DNA from 2 places in the Stenotrophomonas sp. STEN063 genome. Region 2 is predicted to be linked to the other one. Evidence: predicted binding sites of a transcription regulator. Region 2 holds the regulator's gene; the other holds the start of a gene.
The links. Region 2 encodes FliA, which starts transcription of late flagellar genes. Its sites were predicted from a motif close to TAAAGTTTNNCNNNCNNNGGCCGATAA; they were not measured.

Region 1: a site for FliA is predicted at 2,412-2,438, ahead of AC1VWL_RS09745 (HDOD domain-containing protein). Genes of this name have one in related genera too.

Annotation. Positions count from the first base shown of each region.
Region 1 covers NZ_JBXFWF010000029.1:18,462-27,817, forward strand. The annotation lists gene AC1VWL_RS09740 (phospholipase D family protein) at 1-1,075, shown strand, start outside; gene AC1VWL_RS09745 (HDOD domain-containing protein) at 1,311-2,327, opposite strand; gene AC1VWL_RS09750 (non-heme iron oxygenase ferredoxin subunit) at 3,039-3,377, shown strand; gene AC1VWL_RS09755 (recombinase-like helix-turn-helix domain-containing protein) at 3,374-3,682, shown strand; gene AC1VWL_RS09760 (Rieske 2Fe-2S domain-containing protein) at 3,719-4,765, shown strand; gene AC1VWL_RS09765 (SDR family oxidoreductase) at 4,762-5,532, shown strand; gene AC1VWL_RS09770 (IclR family transcriptional regulator) at 5,546-6,340, shown strand; gene AC1VWL_RS09775 (VOC family protein) at 6,438-7,391, shown strand; gene AC1VWL_RS09780 (NAD(P)/FAD-dependent oxidoreductase) at 7,388-8,593, shown strand; gene AC1VWL_RS09785 (cupin domain-containing protein) at 8,743-9,264, shown strand; gene AC1VWL_RS09790 (alpha/beta fold hydrolase) at 9,276-9,356, shown strand, end outside.
Region 2 covers NZ_JBXFWF010000001.1:8,731-18,086, reverse strand. The annotation lists gene AC1VWL_RS00085 (putative bifunctional diguanylate cyclase/phosphodiesterase) at 1-60, shown strand, start outside; gene flhB (flagellar biosynthesis protein FlhB) at 291-1,421, shown strand; gene flhA (flagellar biosynthesis protein FlhA) at 1,418-3,526, shown strand; gene flhF (flagellar biosynthesis GTPase FlhF) at 3,679-5,511, shown strand; gene AC1VWL_RS00065 (MinD/ParA family ATP-binding protein) at 5,498-6,382, shown strand; gene AC1VWL_RS00060 (RNA polymerase sigma factor FliA) at 6,379-7,128, shown strand; gene cheY (chemotaxis response regulator CheY) at 7,142-7,534, shown strand; gene AC1VWL_RS00050 (protein phosphatase CheZ) at 7,534-8,154, shown strand; gene AC1VWL_RS00045 (chemotaxis protein CheA) at 8,158-9,356, shown strand, end outside.

The DNA of each region.
Region 1 (9,356 bases), on a different contig from region 2:
GTGGCGCCTGCTCGAAATGGTGCAGCGGGTTTTCAGCATCAACCACCGCATGCACAACAAGGCATGGATCGCCGATGGCCGCGTCGCCATCGTCGGCGGCCGCAATATCGGCGCGGAATACTTCGATGCACGCCCGGACGTGAATTTCCGCGACCTCGACCTGCTGCTCGCCGGCCCGGTCGCCAGCGAAGCCAGCACGGTATTCGATGACTTCTGGAACAGCGACGCCGTGGTGCCGATTGCAGCCCTGCACTACAGCACCGACCAGCAGATGGCCAACTTCATCAGCCAGGCCGAGCTGGACGCCCGCCAACAGGAAGCCGGACCCTATCTGCAGCGCGTGCGAGCGCATTTCACCGATGCCTATCTCAGCAAGCAGTTGGACCTGCATTGGACCGACGGCGTGAGCATCCACTCCGATCCCCCTCGCAAGCCCAGTGGTGGCGACAGCAGCCAATGGCTGGTCACCCGGCTGGTAGAGGTACTGGGCAGCGCGAAACACAAGTCCTTGTTGATCTCGCCTTACTTCGTGCCCGGTGCGGTCGGCACCAAGGGCTTGATCCAGCAGGCCGAGAACGGCGTGCAGGTCGGCATCATCACCAACTCGCTGGCGGCCAACGACGTAGCCGCCGTGCACAGCGGCTACATGCATTACCGGCGCCCGTTGCTGGCTGGCGGCGTGCAGCTGTACGAACTCAAGGCCCGTGACCACATCGAGAAGGCATCCACCTTCGGCAGCAGCGGTGCAAGCCTGCATACCAAGGCCTTCGTCATTGATGATCGCCGCGGCTTCGTCGGTTCGTTCAACCTCGACCCGCGCTCGGCCTACCTCAATACCGAAATGGGCGCGCTGTTCGATGACCCGGTGCTGGCCGCGCGGTTGCAGCAGGAATACCTGCGCCTATCCAGTGCAGAGCTCAGCTACTGGGTCTATCTCAACAAGGACCACGAACTGCGCTGGCTGGACCGCAACAATACCCCTCCAATCAGCCTGCGTACCGAACCGGACACCAGCCTCATGCAGCGCACCAGCACGCGCATGATCAGCTGGCTGCCGTTGGAGTCGCAGCTCTGAACCACGCCATCGACACACTACGCGATATCCGCCCAACCGTAGCCCGAGCAAGCGCTGGGCACCAAGGCCGATGGCGGAAAGCCTGACAGATCACCAAGTCCTCGCCACCGGGGTGGGCTGCGCTTACCCGGGTTACGTTACTGGACCCGCGGTTGTATGCCATGTCGGATAGCAGCAACCGCATTGCGACCGACGGAGAGGCCGCCCCAGCCCGCGTCGCCCTCGCCTGGACACTTCATTCCTGCACGCCATCAGCCTGGTGCATGCGCTTCCATAGCCACATCGCCACATGCTCGGGTAGCTCCACGGCGAGCGCCGCGCAGGCATCTGCCTCGCTCATCAAACCCTGCGCATGCAGCATTGCCGCGCTGGCCGCAAGTTGACCAACCTGCAATGACCGCGCCAAACCTGTCGCTGCACCTGCATCCACCTGCTTGAGTGCCTGCACGATGGGCGCCGACAACTTCCAGTGTTCGGCAATCCGCACTGCGGTAGGTACCCGGCACCGCGCCAGCACTTCCAGCAGGGTTCCCGGCTCGCGCATGCGTAACGGCGGTTTGGCCAGCACGTCTGCGGCTGCCTGCATCGCCATGGCCGCACTAAGCCCCAGCAGCAAACCAGCCAACTGTGCCGCAAACCCGTCCTCGTGCTCGACACTGCGCGCATGATCGGCCGCAGCCAGTGACACCCGCAAGGTGTGCTCCCACAGCAGCCGTGCGAACTCTGCGTCCTCTCCCCTGGCCGACTCCATCACCGGCTGTACCAGCGCAGCGGAAATGATCTGGCGGATACCATCGTTGCCGATCAGGGTCACCGCCCGCTCAATGCTCTGCACGTCCTGCTGCTGCAGTCGATAGAGTGAACTGTTGGCGATGCGCAGCAGCGTGGCTGCCAATACCGCATCGCTACCGATGATGCGGGCGATTGAACGCGACGAGGCGGCGCTGTCATTGACGCTCTGGATCAGCTGCGGCAGCAGGTTCGGCCGCCGTGGCGTGTAGCGCGAAGACATGTCGGCACGACTCAATGCCGCCACCACATCATCAACCACCGCCCGCTGCACCCGCAGCTCATCGGCCCCTGCATCGGCGCTCCCTAGCGCAGCGAGCACAAATCGCCTCTGCAGATCTTCGGTGCAGACCAGCGGGCGGGCCTCGGACACGGCGCCGTCCTTCCCCGCAGCCGGAATCGAATACGCGCGTCGCTGCGGCTGCGCCGATTCGTCATTGCCGCGCAGCCAGAGCCAGACCAAGCCTCCGACCACAACCGCTGCAAGCACTGCCGAAATAATCACCATGAGAGAAACAGATAGGGTCCGCGCGGAGAACTGCCCTATATATCGGCTCGCAACCGACTTCCTTTAGCGCCCACCGCCGCCGCGAGTACAAGAATGAATAAAACAACACTGCCAAGCCCACTCCAGTTTCTACTCAAGCCCACCCCTTTTAAGACAAATCCCAAAGAAACCCGGCAATAACCAATTCTATATTCAACCGAACAGATTGGTTCTCATTCAAAACCATCAGGCGCCCACATTGCGCAGCCTTGGTCATTTACCGACCCAGCCATACCGATATTCCCCAGCACTACGCAGGATCACCAATACGCACCTCCAGCATCCAGCCCCCTGGGTTCCAGCACGCGCGCAATACGCAATACAAACGGGCGCCTTGTAACACGCAAAACAGGGCAGAACCTCTTGAATCAAGGCATATGAATGGCGATTTAGTTTCACCAGTCAAACCAATGCTGCCAGCCTCCGGGGCACACACCACCCACTTCGCAAATTCAAAGTAAATAAAACACGCCAAGTATCGAATCTGTGAATACCAGCACATGTAAACGGCCACTTTCCTTATTGCAGCCAAACCAGTGACTGCTATGTTGAATTGTAGTTTCTGTAATGAGATTTAGTTTCAAATATAAAACCTCACCCTCAACACCGATGAGCGGGCAGAACAACATGACGTGGAAAACTGTTTGTAATCAGTCGCAGGTACGCGACGAATATCCCTTCGCGACCAAGGTCGCTGGCAAGGAAATCGGCATATTCCTGGTGAATGGCGATTACTACGCCCTGGAAGATGTCTGCCCGCATGCCTATGCCCTGCTGAGTCAGGGATTCGTTGAAGACGGCAAGGTCGAATGCCCACTGCATGAGGCGGTGTTCGACATTCGCAGTGGCCGCTGCCTGCGCGAACCTGGCGGCCGTGACCTGCGCACTTATCCGTTGCGGATGCAGGGCGAGGACATACAGATCGATCTGTCCAGCATCGACGCGGGCCTGGAGCACGTCGCATGAGTATGCAACTCGACTTCAATCCGCAGCTCAAGCAGTGGCAGAAGCCGCTGCCTACCAATGATCCGGGCGCAGGCACCATCGAGCAGCCCGGCCGCTACGACAACATCGTCTGGCAGACCCGTACCCGTGCTGCCAACGAGCACGAACTGCGGCTCGTACACGCGCTTGAGCAAGCCTTCAGCAACGGTGCCAGCGAGGTCGCCGATCTGGTCCAGCAGCTCAACGAGTTAGGCGTTTACGACTCCGGCGGCAAAGCCTGGACCGAAGTCTCGTTCCATAAAGCCTTTGCCGCTCTGGGCTATTGATCCTGCACACGCAACGCATCCTGGGAGGGAGCATTGATGGCAAGCAAGACAGCGATTGAAGCGCACCTGCGCCGCGGCCTGCGCGAACTGTGGTACCCGGTCGTCGCGAGCTGGGAAGTATCCAATGCCCCGCTGGGCATCACCCGCCTGGGTGAAAACATCGTGCTGTGGCGCGATCACGGCGGCCGCGTGCATGCACTGGAAGATCGCTGCCCACACCGCGGCGCACGTTTATCGATGGGTTGGAACCTGGGCGAACGCATTGCCTGCTGGTATCACGGCGTCGAGGTCGATGGCAGCGGCACGGTCAGGGATGTACCCGCGGTGAGCGCCTGCCCGCTGGTAGGCAGCCAGTGCCTGCGCAGCTACCCGGTGCAGGAACGGCATGGCGCGATCTTCCTGTACTTCGCCCTCGATCCGCAGGCCGAGGTGCCACCGTTGCTCCTGCCTGAGGAACTGGAGGACGGCGCCCAGTACAGCAACTTCCTGTGCACCGCAGGCTGGCAGTGCGGCTACCAGTATGCGATCGACAATGTCATGGACCCGATGCACGGTGCCTACCTGCACGCGGCCTCACACTCCATGGCCGAAGGCGACCGCAGCGCCGAAATGCAGGTGGTTCCCACCAACACCGGCTTCATCTTCGAGAAAACCGGCCAGCGCGGCGTCAACTTCGACTGGGTCGAATTTGGTCACAGCGGCGCGTTCTGGCTGCGTCTATCCATCCCCTATCGAGCGCAGTTCGGGCCAGGTGGTCCGTTCTGGATCGTGGGCATGACCGTGCCCGTGGACGAGGCCAATTGCCGGGTCTTCTTCTGGCGGATCCGCAAGGTGCAGGGGTGGCAGCGCGATGTCTGGCGCTTCATGTACCGCACGCGCCTGGAGCAACTGCACTGGGACGTGCTGGAGCAGGATCGCTTGATTCTGGAGAACCTCGCTCCCGGGGCACGCAACCAGGAGTTCCTCTATGCGCATGATGCCGGGCTGACCCGGGTGCGCCGCGCAATGCAGAAGATGGCAGAGCGCCAGCTCGACCACCAGTCGGCGCTGGCACCCGCTGCAAACGAGGCAGCGCACGCATGAGCAAGGCTGTCGTCAAACACCTCTTGCTGGACGGACGCAAGGTACTGGTCACCGGCGCCGCACGCGGCTTGGGCCTGAGCTTCGCCTCGGCAATTGCCCGCGCCGGTGCGCGGGTAGTGGTGGCCGACGTACTGGATACCAGCGGCGCGCTGCAGCAGTTGCGCGCGGAAGGCGCGCAGGCTGATGCGGTGGCGATCGACCTCGCCGATCCCGCGTCCGTGGACGCCGCCGTCGCCGAGGCCGCGCGACTGATGGGTGGAATTGACGGCCTGGTCAACAACGCCGCCATTGCCACCGGCATAGGCGGGCCGTTGATGGACGAGCTGGCGACCGAGGTCTGGGATCGAACGCTGCAGGTCAATGTCCGTGGTACCTGGTTGGTCAGTCGCGCCGCCCTGCCCCATCTGCGTGCATCCGGCAACGGCAAGATCGTGATGCTCGCGTCCGATACCGCCCTATGGGGTGCACCGCGTCTGTTGGCCTATGTGGCAAGCAAGGGCGCCGTACTGGCAATGACCCGATCCATGGCGCGCGAGCTGGGTGCCGACGGCATCTGCGTCAACGCGATTGCGCCGGGCCTGACCCGCTGCGAGGCCACCGAGTACGTCCCGGCTGAACGTCACGCGCTGTACCAGAACGGCCGCAGCCTGCCACGCGCGCAGTTCCCGGCCGACATCGACGGCACGGTGCTGTACCTGCTTTCAAACCTCTCTGATTTCGTCACCGGGCAGACCCTGCCCGTCAACGGCGGCTTTGTTTTCAACTAGAAGGATGGCGGAAATGTTATCGCCCCAGGCAACATCGCTGAAAGAACAGAACCGCTACATGGTGCCGGCGCTGGAGAAGGGCCTGAACATGCTGCTGCTGTTTGGCCAGAACCGAGGTGAACTCAGCTTCACCCAGGTCTGCCAGCGCACTGGGCTACCCAAAGCCTCGGTGTACCGCACGGTGCAGACACTGGAACAGATGCGTTTCCTCACCCGCAATACCGCCAGCGGCGGCTATAGCTTGGGCATCAGCGTGTTGCGCCTCGGCTTTGACTATCTGTCATCGATGGACATCGTGCAGATCGGCCAGCCGGTGATACAGCGCCTGCGCGACACGAGCAGCTACTCCGCGCACCTGTGCGTGCTGGATGGGCGCGACATCGTGTACGTCGCGCGGGCAAGCGCGGTCGGCGAGATCGGTTCGGGCGTCGGCGTCGGCACCCGCCTTCCCGCGCACTGCACCGCCATCGGCCGGGTGTTGCTGATGTCCCTGCCAGAGCAGGAGGTAAGCACATTGTTCCCGGAGCCAAATTTTTCTTTCACCTCCGAGCAGGGCCCGAAGACACCGCAGGAACTGATCGACCTGCTTGGCACCGACAGCGCTCGCGGCCACGCCATCAGCGAGTCGTTCTATCAACCCGGCGTGTCATCGGTGGCCTATCCGCTACGTGATCGCGAAGGCAACGTACTGGCCTCGATCAGCGTAATGGTTCCGCGCTCGGTGCTGCCACCGGACCTGAAGCTGTCGTTGAGCATGCAGGTAAAGAAAGCCGCGCTCGAAATCGAGGGATTCCTGCACGCGTCCTAGCTGGATCGATGCTGGATCCAACCGATACCCATAGCTGTCGCCGTTTGCCTGTCACGCTGGCCTCACCGCCCCGTCACCACCCTTTGGAATGGTAGTCATGCAGATCATCGGTATTGAAGAATACGAGTTTGGAGTCGAGAACCTTGCGGACTGCGAGCGCTTCCTCAACGATTTCGGCCTGAGTCCAGTCGCCTCCGCGCGTTGCAGCAATGGCTGCCACAGCGTGGAAACACTGGACGGCTCACGGGTAACGCTCTACCCGCTGGACGATCCAAGGCTGCCCCAGGCCATCGAGCCTGGATCCACCCTGCGCAGGGTAACCTGGGGTGTCGCCTCCGCAACAGCCCTGCAGCACCTGGCCGAAGCATTGGTTGGGCAACCGGGCTACTCGCTTGATGCCGAAGGTGTCAGCTGTCGTGACCCCAATGGCATGACCCTGCAGTTCCGGCTCAGCACCCGACGTCCGGTGGAACTGCAACCCTCGCCACCGATCAACCAATGGGGGGATGTGCGGCGCGTGGATCAACCCAGCCCGGTATACGAGAGAGCAACGCCAATTGGCATCGGTCATGCGGTGTTCTTCGTCGATGAACTTGAGTCCGTGGAGCGTTTCTACCGCGAGAAACTTGGCTTCCAGGTCTCCGACCGCTATGTCGGCCGCGGCGTTTTCCTGCGCGTTTCCGCCCGCGCCGGCCACCATGACCTGTTCCTGCTGCACCGCCCGGGCAAGGCGCGCGGGCTCAATCATGTCGCCTTCACCGTGCGCGACATCCAGGAAGTCTTCGGCGGCGGACTGGCGATGAGCCGTGCTGGCTGGGCTACCTTCCTCGGCCCCGGCCGACACCCGATCTCCTCTGCTTACTTCTGGTATGTGCGCAGCCCAACCGGCGGCGCTTTCGAGTTCTACACCAATGAAGATCACCTGACCGAAGCGTGGACGCCACGCGAACTGCAACACTCGGTTGAATCATTCACCGAGTGGGCAGTCGAAGGCGGCATTGATGCCAACACCCGCCGCCAACTCCGCGCCAGGGAAGTGCCCGTCGCATGAACACTATTCGCGACATAGTCATCGTCGGCGGCGGCCAGGCAGCGGGTTGGGCAGCAAAGACGCTGCGGGACCTGGGCTATGCCCAGCGCCTGAGTGTGGTCGCCGATGAACCGCACGACTTCTACGAGCGCCCGCCGTTGTCCAAGGATGTGTTGAGCGGTGAGCGCGAGCCGGCGCAGTTGCGTCTGTTCCCACAGGACACGATTGACGCGCTGAACCTGCACTGGCACCGACCGCGTCGCGCTTGCGTCATCGAACGGCAGCCGCAGAACGTGATTCTGGATGACGGAACTTCACTGCCATACGACCGGCTCCTGCTTGCTACCGGCAGCCGCCCACGCCTGCCTGATCCCCAATGGGCGCAGCTTGAAGGCGTCGTCGTGCTACGCAGCGCAGATGATGCACTCCTGCTGCGCCAGCGCTTGCACAGCTGCCGGCGCATGGCCATCGTTGGTGGCGGCTGGATTGGACTGGAAGTTGCAGCGATGGCGCGTACGCGCAGCATCGAAGTCGTCATCTACGAGCGCGGAACACACTTGTGTGGTCGAAGCATAGGTGCGGACGTTGCCGAGCGTCTGGCCAGCCTGCATCGCGAGCAGGACATCACCTTGCGACTGCAATGCGGCGATCTGTCTCTCACGCAAACAATTCAGGGTGTGGAGGTGCGCACAGAAGCCGATGCACTTGTCTACGACACGGTACTGGTTGGCGCTGGCGCACAACTCAATACCGAGCTGGCACAGGCGGCTGGCCTGAAGGTCGACCACGGCATCGTCGTGGATGGCAGTGGCCGCACCAGCGATCCGGCCATCTACGCAGCAGGCGATGTTGCCCAGCATCCGGTACACGGGCTCTGCGTGCAGTCCTGGGCCAACGCGCAGAACCAGGGCATTGCCTCGGCCCGCGGCCTGTTGGGTCTGGACGCAAATTACGACGACGTTCCCTGGCTCTGGTCCGATCAGCACGGCATGAACATCCAGATCCTCGGCCTGCACTCGCAGCACAACATCAGCGTTCACCGCGCCAGCGCCGATGGCCGGGACATCTACTTCCAACTTGACAAGCAGAGTCGTCTGCAACACATGGTCGCCTTCAGCGACCCGCGCGCCATCAAGCTCGGGCGACGCTGGATGGCAACCTCACGCCCATTGAATGCCAGTGACCTGGCCAACCCGAACTATGACTTGATGACGTTGCGCTGACCGCGCGCCGCCGTCGAACAACACCTATTGACGTGCTCGCGCACAGCGGGCCCGGCAGCGCTTTGCCCAGCGATCAGCGCTGGGAGAACCCGGCACCCTCCGACGACGACATGCCGGCCACCGTTTGTTGAATGACATGGAGATCGACAATGAGTAAGCCAGACGTCGCTATACGCGCACAGAGCACCGTCAGTCTTGATGAGCGCATGCAGCCGCGTATCGCGCGCTACCAGAGCCGCAGCTATGACTGGGACGCATTGAAGTTCCAGGCCGATTTCGACCCCAAGTACCGGCGTGCACAGATGCGCTACATGGGTACCGGTGCAACCGGCGTTGGCGCGGACAACAACACCGTCCCTTCGGACAGCTTCACATTCTCGACGATGGTGCTCCCAGCCCAGTGCGAAGGTCCGCTGCACCTGCACGATGATGTCGAAGAGGTGTTTTTCATACTGCGTGGAAAGATCATGTTGACGCTGGAGGAAAACGGCGAACGCTTCGAAACCGAACTGACCGAGCGCGACCTCATCTCGATCCCGCCGGGCATCTACCGCGGCCTGTTCAACCACGGCCAGGAAGAAGCCCTGATGTGCGTGATGCTGGGCTCGCCCAAACCGCGCATACCGACCTATCCGGTGGATCACCCGCTGTCCAAGATCAAGCGCAACTGAGGCCAACAGCAATGTCAGCTAGCGCATCCCGTATCGCCTCGCCCAGCGAGTCGCTGCACTGGCAGCAACGCTGCCAGATCGTGGCAGGACGC
Region 2 (9,356 bases):
GACGCCCAGCATGCGGCCCTGGAAGCACGGCTGGCTTCGTTCAACACCAGCCAGGAGTAGCCCCGTAGTGCCGAGCCATGCTCGGCAGAGGCATTACCCATGAACCCAAACCTGTAGTGCCGAGCCATGCTCGGCATGGGGATTTACCGGTAGAGCCCTTGCCGAGCATGGCCCGGCACTACAGTGGGATTGCTTGTAATGCCCCAGCCGAGCATGGCTCGGCACTACCAAAGCCCATTTTGGAATGATTTTTGCACGGCCATGGAAGAACCCTCCTTCCATGCCATGCAATGTCCGAGAACGAACAGGCCGGGGAAAAAACCGAACTCCCCACCGAAAAACGCCTGCGCGAGGCCCGCGAGCAAGGCAATATCCCGCGCTCGCGCGAGCTGGCGACCGCCGCGGTGTTCGTCGCCGCCGTGCTGGCGCTGTACGCCATGGCCGGCTCAATGGGCAACTCGGCCCGGCAGTGGATGAAGGCTGCGCTGTCGCCTGAGGTCGGGCTGCTCAACACCCCGAACGCCCTGTTCGGCCACGCCGGCTGGATGCTGCTCAAGCTGATGCTGGCCTTCAGTCCACTGATCGTGGTGTGCCTGGCGGCCGGCATGATTGCCCCGGCCTTGATGGGCGGGCTGCAGTTCTCCAACAAAGCGCTGATGCCCGATCTCAAGCGCATGAACCCGCTGACCGGGATCAAGCGCCTGGTCGGCGCCGAAGCATTGGCCGAGCTGGTCAAATCGATGCTGCGCGTGGCCTTCGTCGGCACGGCCGCCGGCCTGTGCATCTGGCAAGGTGCCGACGGCCTGCGCGGGCTGCTGCACCTGCCACTGGAGAGCGCCATTGGCCGCGGCCTGGGCTTCACCCTCAAGCTGCTGCTGGCCACCGCGGGTGCCATGGCCCTGCTCGCCGCCATCGACGCGCCCTACCAGAAGTGGAACTGGCTGCGGAAGCTGAAGATGACCCGCGAGGAGCTGCGCCGTGAGATGAAGGAAAGCGAGGGCAGCCCTGAGGTCAAGGGTCGCATCCGGCAGATGCAGATGCAGCTGTCACAGCGGCGGATGATGGAAGCCGTGCCCACCGCCGACGTGGTGCTGGTCAACCCCACCCACTATGCGGTCGCCCTGAAGTACGAGAGCGGACGCATGAGCGCCCCCACCGTGGTCGCCCGCGGCGTCGACGAACTGGCCCTGCGCATCCGCCAGGTAGCCGACGGCAACAAGGTCGCCGTCGTCTCGTCACCGCCTTTGGCACGCGCCTTGTATCGGGAAAGCCAACTCGGCAAGGAAATCCCCGTGAGACTGTATTCGGCTGTTGCCCTGGTCCTGTCCTACGTCTACCAGCTGCGCCAATGGCGCACGGGCCCGATGCCGCAGATGGCACCCATCGATATTGACGAGTTCGGCAAGGGAGGCACCCGATGAACGCCCAGACCTCGGGTTTCTCCGCACGCCGCGTGCTGGACATGCTGCGCCACGGGCTTGGCGCGCCATTGATCGTGCTGGCCCTGCTGGCAATGGTGGTGGTGCCGCTGGCCGCGCCGGTGCTGGATGCCCTGTTCACCCTGAACATCGCCATCTCCATGCTGGTGCTGCTGGCCGTCGTGTACGTGAAGCGACCGCTGGACTTCACCATCTTCCCGATCGTGCTTTTGGTCACCACCATGCTGCGGTTGGCGCTGAACGTAGCCTCCACCCGCGTCATCCTGCTCAATGGCCAGGACGGCCACGAAGCCGCCGGCAAGGTGATCGCAGCGTTCGGTGAATTCGTCATCGGCGGCAACTACGCCGTCGGCATCGTGGTGTTCGCGATCCTGACCATCATCAACTTCGTGGTCATCACCAAGGGTGCCGGACGCGTGTCGGAAGTGACCGCGCGCTTCATCCTGGACGCCATGCCCGGCAAGCAGATGGCGATCGACGCCGACCTCAACGCCGGTTTGCTGACACGCGAGGAAGCCAAGGTCCGCCGTGAAGAAGTCCGCGAGGAAGCCGACTTCTACGGCGCAATGGACGGCGCCAGCAAATTCATCCGCGGCGACGCCATCGCCGGCATCCTGATCCTTTTCATCAACATGCTCGGCGGCCTGGCCGTGGGTGTACTGCAGCACGGCATGCCGTTCGGCGACGCAGCGGCCACCTATACGCTGCTGTCGATCGGTGACGGCCTGGTGGCGCAGCTGCCGGCATTGCTGGTTTCCAGCGCCGTGGCCATGCTGGTCACCCGCGCCTCGCGCTCGCAGGACATGAGCGAAGCGATGATGGGCCAGGTGTTCGGCCAGTACCGTGCCCTGGCCATCACCGCCGGCATCATCGGCCTGGTCGGCCTGGTACCGGGCATGCCGAACCTGGCCTTCCTCAGCCTGGCCGCCATCCTCGGCTTCATCGCCTGGAAATTGTGGAAACGCGAGACCAGTGCTGCCGCCAAGACCTCCGCCAACGACACCACGGCCAACGAAGGTGGCTTGAACGCCCTCGGCCAGCCGCAACCCGCCCCTACCGCTGAACTGACCTGGGACGAACTGCGCCCGGTCGATCCACTGGGCCTGGAAGTCGGCTACCGGCTGATTCCGCTGGTCGACAAGGCCCAGGGCGGCGAGTTGATGACACGCATCAAGGGCGTGCGCCGCAAGCTCACCCAGGACCTGGGCTTCCTGATTCCGCCGGTCCATATCCGCGACAACCTGGAGCTGCCGGCCACGCATTACCGCCTGCTGATCCACGGCGTGCCGGTCAGCACGGCCGACATCCATCCGGACCGCGAACTGGCGTTGGACCCGGGCAGCGCCATGGGCACGCTGGAAGGCATTGCCGGCAAGGACCCGGCGTTCGGCCTGGACGCCACCTGGATCCAACCGCATCAGCGCGCCCATGCCGAGTCGCTGGGTTACACCGTGGTCGATCCCGCCACCGTGGTCGCCACCCACCTGTCGCACCTGATCCGCGAGCACGCGCCGGAACTGCTCGGCCATGAAGAAGTCCAGCAGCTGCTGGCGACCCTGGCCAAGAGCGCACCCAAGCTGGCCGAAGACCTCTCGCCCAAGGCGCTGCCGCTGTCCACCGTGGCCCGGGTGCTGCAGAACCTGCTGATCGAGCGCATCCCGATCCGCCAGCTGCGCAAGATCGCCGAAGCGCTGGTCGAAGCCGCACCGGTCACCCAGGACCCCGCCGCGCTTACCGCCTCGGTACGCGGTGCGCTGGGCCGCTTCATCGTGCAGGAAATCGCCGGCTCCTCGCCGGAGCTGCCGGTCTTCACCCTCAACCCGCAATTGGAACGCGTCTTGCAGGAGTCAACACAAGGCAATGGCGCCGCACTGGAACCTGGTCTCGCCGAACGCCTCCACCAAAGCCTTGCCGACTGCGTCGGCAAGCAGGAGGCCCGCAACGAGCCGGCTGTAGTGCTGGTACCGGCCCCGGTCCGCGCCGCGCTGGCGCGCCTGGTCCGCCACAGCGTTCCCTCGCTGTCGGTCCTGGCCTACAGCGAAGTGCCGGAAGACAAACGCCTGAAGCTGGTCGGCACGATCAGCTGAGGCAGCCCGAAAACCGACACCGTCAGCAATGCCGGTGACGGAAACCAGACACCTGCTGCACCGCACCCATTCCGCAAGAAGGAGCCCGCCACGCCATGTTCGACATCGCCAACGCCACTCCTTCGCCGCAGCCTCACTCCCGGTACCAAAGCATGAAGATCAAACGTTTCGTCGCCGCTGACATGCGCACCGCCATGAACCTCGTGCGCAAGGAACACGGCCCCGATGCCGTGATCCTGTCCAACCGCCGGATCGAGGAAGGCGTGGAGATCGTGGCTGCCGCGCACTACGACGAGACCGCAGTGAAGCAGGCGCTGGAAGCCAGCCGCCCGGCACCGCCGGCCCCGGCCAAGCCGCGCAGCGCCGCCGAAGCCATCATGGCCGCGATGACCCGCCGCAAGGCTCCGGAACCGGAACCGGTCACCGCCACCACCTCGGCCGTCGCCGCCCTGGCACGTTCGGCGGTTGGCGCCACCGGTCGCTCCATCGACAACAGCATCGAGCTGGCACCGGGCAGCCGCTTCGCCGGCCTGCTCAAGTCGGCCGAGGTTGAACCGGTCGCTCCCCGCACGCCGGCCCCGCAGACCTTGTTTGCCACCCAGCCGGCCAGCGCCGACGAACTGCCGATCGTGCCGGCGTTCCGTCCGGTCGGCAGCGCCGCTGCGGTCGCGCCGCTGGCCGCCGCACCCGCGGTCACCCAGCAGGCCAGCTTTGCCGACGCCATCGCCGCCGTCACCATCGAGCCGCCCGCACCGATGGAACGCGCGCGCTTCGTCATCGATCCGCCGATGCCCGAGCCGGAGCTGCTGCAGCCGACCATTGCCGCAGCCATCCCCGCGATTCCTGTCGCACCGGTGTTCAACCCTGTTCCGGTCGCCGTGGCACCCGTCGCAGTCGCGCCCGCAATCGAGGCAATCGCAGCCCCGGTCGCTGCGGTAGCAGTCATCGCCGCCGTCGCTAGCCCGCAGCCAGCGGAAGCGCCGGTCACCCGCGCTGTTGAAACCACCGAAACTGCGGCCGTTGCGGCCAGCTCCCCGGTGAGCGCAGTGACCAGCGCCCCGGTGATCATCGCCCGCGACGACGAACAGCTCAGCCAGCTGCGCCAGGAAGTGGCCGGCATGCGCCACCTGATCGAGCGCGAGATGAACCGCTTCACCGATGAACGCCTGCGTGGCAGCGCGGTGCGCGCCAATGCGCTGGACCTGATGGACGAATACGGCTTCGACGCAGGTCTGGCCCGCGACGTCGCCACCCAGATCCCGGCCGACATCGATCCCAGCCGCGCCCGCGGCCTGATGCTGGGGCTGATCTCCAAGAAGCTGCCGATCGCCCCGGTCGACCCGATGGAAACCGGCGGCGTGATCGCCCTGGTCGGCCCCACCGGTGCCGGCAAGACCACCACCATCGCCAAGCTGGCCTCGCGTTTCGCCGAAGCCCATGCCGCCCGCGACGTGGCCCTGGTCACCACCGATACCCAGCGCATCGGCGCCCGCGAGCAGCTGTACGGCTTCGGCCGCCAGCTCGGCATCGCCGTGCACGAGGCCAATAGCGGCACCGACCTCAACCAGCTGCTGCAGAAGCTGGCCGACTACAAGCTGGTGCTGATCGATACCGCCGGCCTGGGCCAGCGCGACCGCGCCCTCACCGCCCAGCTGCAGTGGCTGCGCGCCGCCGGCCAGATCCGCACCCTGCTGGTGCTGCCGGCCAATACCGCCTTCCAGGACATGGACGAAGTGGTGCGCCGCTTCAGCGCCGCCAACCCGCAGGGCGTGGTGCTGACCAAGCTGGACGAGACCGGCCGCTTCGGTTCTGCCCTGTCGGTGGCGGTCGATCACCGCCTGCCGATCACCTGGGTGACCGACGGCCAGGACGTCCCGGAAGACCTTTATCGGGCCTCTGCCGCAAATCTTGTACTCCGCCTTGAAGATTTGCGCCGCGCGGCCGATATGCCCTGCAACACGGAGTTGAACAATGCAGTCGCGTGAGTACGCCAAGCTGACCAACACCTTCCCGCTGTCGGCAACCCGGCACGAACCAGCCGGCCCGGTACGCACCATCGCGGTCACTGGCGGCAAGGGCGGTGTAGGTAAAACCAATGTCTCGGCCAACCTGGCCGTGGCACTGGCAGGCATGGGCAAACGTACCCTGCTGCTCGACGCCGACCTGGGCCTGGCCAACATCGACGTGGTGCTGGGCCTGCAGCCCAAGCACACCCTGGCCGACCTGGTCGCCGGACGCGCTACGCTGGAAGAAGTCATCATCGAAGGCCCGAACGGCGTGCTGGTCGTGCCCGCCGCCTCGGGCCGCCGGCACATGGCCGAGCTGCAGCCGGCCGAACACGTCGGCCTGGTCAATGTGTTCTCCGAGCTGGAGCGCGAGCTCGATGTGATGATCATCGACACCGCCGCCGGCATCACCGACAGCGTGCTGACCTTCTGCCAGGCCGCCCAGGACACCGTGGTGGTGGTCTGCGACGAACCGGCCTCGATCACCGATGCCTACGCATTGATCAAGGTACTCTCGCGCGAGCGCGGCGTGGACCGCATCCAGGTCGTCGCCAACATGGTGCGCGACCCGAACGAAGGCCGCGCCCTGTACGAAAAGCTGGTGCGGGTCTGCGAGAAGTTCCTGATCGATGTCTCCCTGAACTACCTGGGCTGCGTACCGCAGGACGACTGGCTGCGCCTGTCGGTGCAGCGCCAGCAGCCGGTGGTCAAGCTCTATCCTTCCGCGCCAGCCTCGCTGGCCATCAACGAAATCGCCCGTCGCACCGCGCGCTGGCAAGCCCCAACCGCCCCGCGCGGCGGCGTTGAGTTCTTCCTGGAACGCATCATCCAGCAGAAGGTGAAGGCATGAACAATGCAGCCGCCCAATACCGTGAGGTCCAGCGCAACGCGGCCAATGACTGCATTGCCCGCCACGCCGACCTGGTACGCCGCATCGCCCACCACCTGGCCGCGCGCCTGCCCGCCAGCGTCGAGGTCGATGACCTGATCCAGGCCGGCATGATGGGCCTGATCGAGGCCTCGCGCAGCTATGACGCCGAACAGGGCGCTTCGTTTGAAACCTACGCTTCGATCCGCATCCGCGGCTCGATGATCGACGAGATCCGCCGTGGCGACTGGGTGCCGCGCTCGGTGCACCGCCGCGCCCGCGATGCCGCTGCCACCATCCGCCGCCTTGAGCAGAGCAGCGGCCGTGCGGCCAGCGCCAGTGAAGTGGCCGAAGCGATGGAGCTGCCGTTGCCCGAATACATGCGACTGGTTGAAGACGCCTCGCGTGGCCAGGTCTTGAGCCTGGAGTCGCGGATCGAAGACCAGGGCGAGCTGGACACCCCCAGCACCGGCGGCCCCAACCCGCAGCAGGTATTGGAGCGCAGCCAGTTCGGCGCCGAGCTCGGCAAGGCCATCGGCCAGTTGCCCGAGCGCGAGCAGCTGGTGCTGTCGCTGTACTACGAGCAGGAATTGAACCTGAAGGAAATCGGCGCGGTATTGGGCGTGAGCGAATCCCGCGTCTGTCAGATCCACGGCCAGGCCACGCTGCGCCTGCGTAGCCGACTGAAGATTTTCGAGGCGGCCGACGCCGGGCTCGAAGAACCATGAAGAGGAAAGTCTTTTGAACAAGAACATGCGCATCCTGATCGTTGACGACTTCTCGACGATGCGCCGCATCGTCAAGAACCTGCTCGGCGATCTGGGCTTCACCAATACCGCCGAAGCCGAGGACGGGCATGCCGCGCTGTCGATGCTGCAGACGCAGTCGTTCGATTTCGTCGTCACCGACTGGAACATGCCGGTGATGACCGGCATCGAGCTGCTCAAGGCGATCCGCAACGATGCCAAGCTCAAGACCTTGCCGGTACTGATGGTTACCGCCGAGGCCAAGCGCGAGCAGATCATCGAGGCCGCACAGAGCGGCGTGAACGGCTACATCATCAAGCCGTTCACCGCGCAGACCCTGGAAGAGAAGCTCGGCAAGATCTTCGAACGCCTGGCAGCGAGCGCCTGATGAACCAGCCCGGGGAAGCATTGAGCGACAAATCGGCCCTGGTGCAGCGCCTGCAGGACGCACTGGCAGCATTGGAAAGTGGCGATGAGGCTGGCTGGCGTCGGGAAATCGACGCGCTCGCCGCCCTGCGCACGCAGCCGATGATGTCCGGCCTGGGCAGGCTTGCACGCGAACTGGGCCAGGCGCTGGGGGAACTGCCCAGCGTGCCCAGCGAAGCCGGTGAGCTGGACGACGCCTGCGCGCGCCTGGACCACGTGGTGCAGATGACCGAGCAGGCCACCCATCGCACGCTCGATCTGGCCGAAGAATGCCGCGCGCTGACCGAGCGCCTGCGTGCGGACGGGCTGAATGCCGAACAGGGCGAGATCCTCGAACGCATCCGCCACAACCTCACCGAAGTAGCGCTGACCCAGAGCTACCAGGACCTGACCGGGCAGATCATCCGCCGCGTGGTCGGCATCGTCCGTCGCGTGCATGAAGGTTTTGGCGCGCTCGGCCTGCCGCCGCCGGAAGAAGAAGCGCGCAACCAGGGCCTGGCTGGCCCGGCCGTCAATGGCCTGGACCGTCATGCCGTGTCGCAGGTGGACGCAGACGACCTGCTCTCGGACCTGGGGCTGTAAGCCATGAGTGCTTTTGCCGACGACATCGCCGCTGACTTCATCATCGAAGCGCAGGAGATCCTGGATCGCCTCGGCGAGCAGCTGGTGACGCTGGAACAGGCACCGCACGACAGCGACCAGCTCAACGCCGTGTTCCGTGGCTTCCACACACTGAAAGGTGGCGCCGGTTTTCTGGCGATCCATCCGATGGTGGAGCTGTGCCACGCCGCCGAAGAAACCCTGGGCATGGCACGGGCAGGCAAAGCCGAACTGCTGGCGCATCACTTCGACGCCGCCCAGCAATCGCTGGATTGGCTGCAGGCCATGCTCGACGCAGTGTCATCAGGCACCGAACCGGAGCATGCACCTGCTGCGCTTATCGCACAGTTCGATGTTGGCGCCGCCCCCGTGGTCGCAGTCGTGCAAGCGGTCGCTGCGCCTGCGGGTGACAGCGACCTGATCAGCGAAGACGAGTTCGAAGCCCTGCTCAACGAACTGCACGGCAGCGGTACGCCCGGTGCCCAGCCGATCGCTGCGGCAAAGTCCGGCGACGACCTGATCGACGAAGACGAATTCGAAGCCCTGCTGGACAAGCTGCACGGCGGTGCCGCACCGGGCGCCGTTCCCGTCCAGCCCGTTCCCACCGCGCCAGCCAAACCCAGGCCGGCCGCACCGCCGACCGCAGCACCCCGCGCTGCCGCCGGCGCCGCCAAACCGGCAGCGGCAAAAGCCGCCGAACCCGAGCACACCGTGCGCGTGGACACCAAGCGGCTGGACGCCATCGTCAACCTGATCGGCGAACTGGTGCTGGCCCGCAACCGGCTCAAGACCTTGCGCATGCGCCTCAAGGACGAAGAGCTCGACCGTGCAGTCTCAACCCTGGACATCGCCACCGCACGCCTGCAGTCGGCGGTGATGCGCACCCGCATGCAACCGGTCGGCAAGGTGTTCTCGCGCTTCCCCAAGGTTGCCCGTGACGTCGCCCGCTCACTGCAGAAGGAAGTCGATCTGGAGCTGATCGGCGCCGATACCGAACTGGACCGCAACCTGGTCGAGGCGCTGGCCGATCCCTTGGTGCATCTGGTCCGCAACGCCATCGATCATGGCGTCGAATCGCCCGAACTGCGCGAAGCCCAAGGCAAGCCGCGCATGGGCCGGGTGCGCCTGTCCGCACAGCAGGAAGGCGACTACGTCAGCATCGAAGTGCAGGACGATGGCGCCGG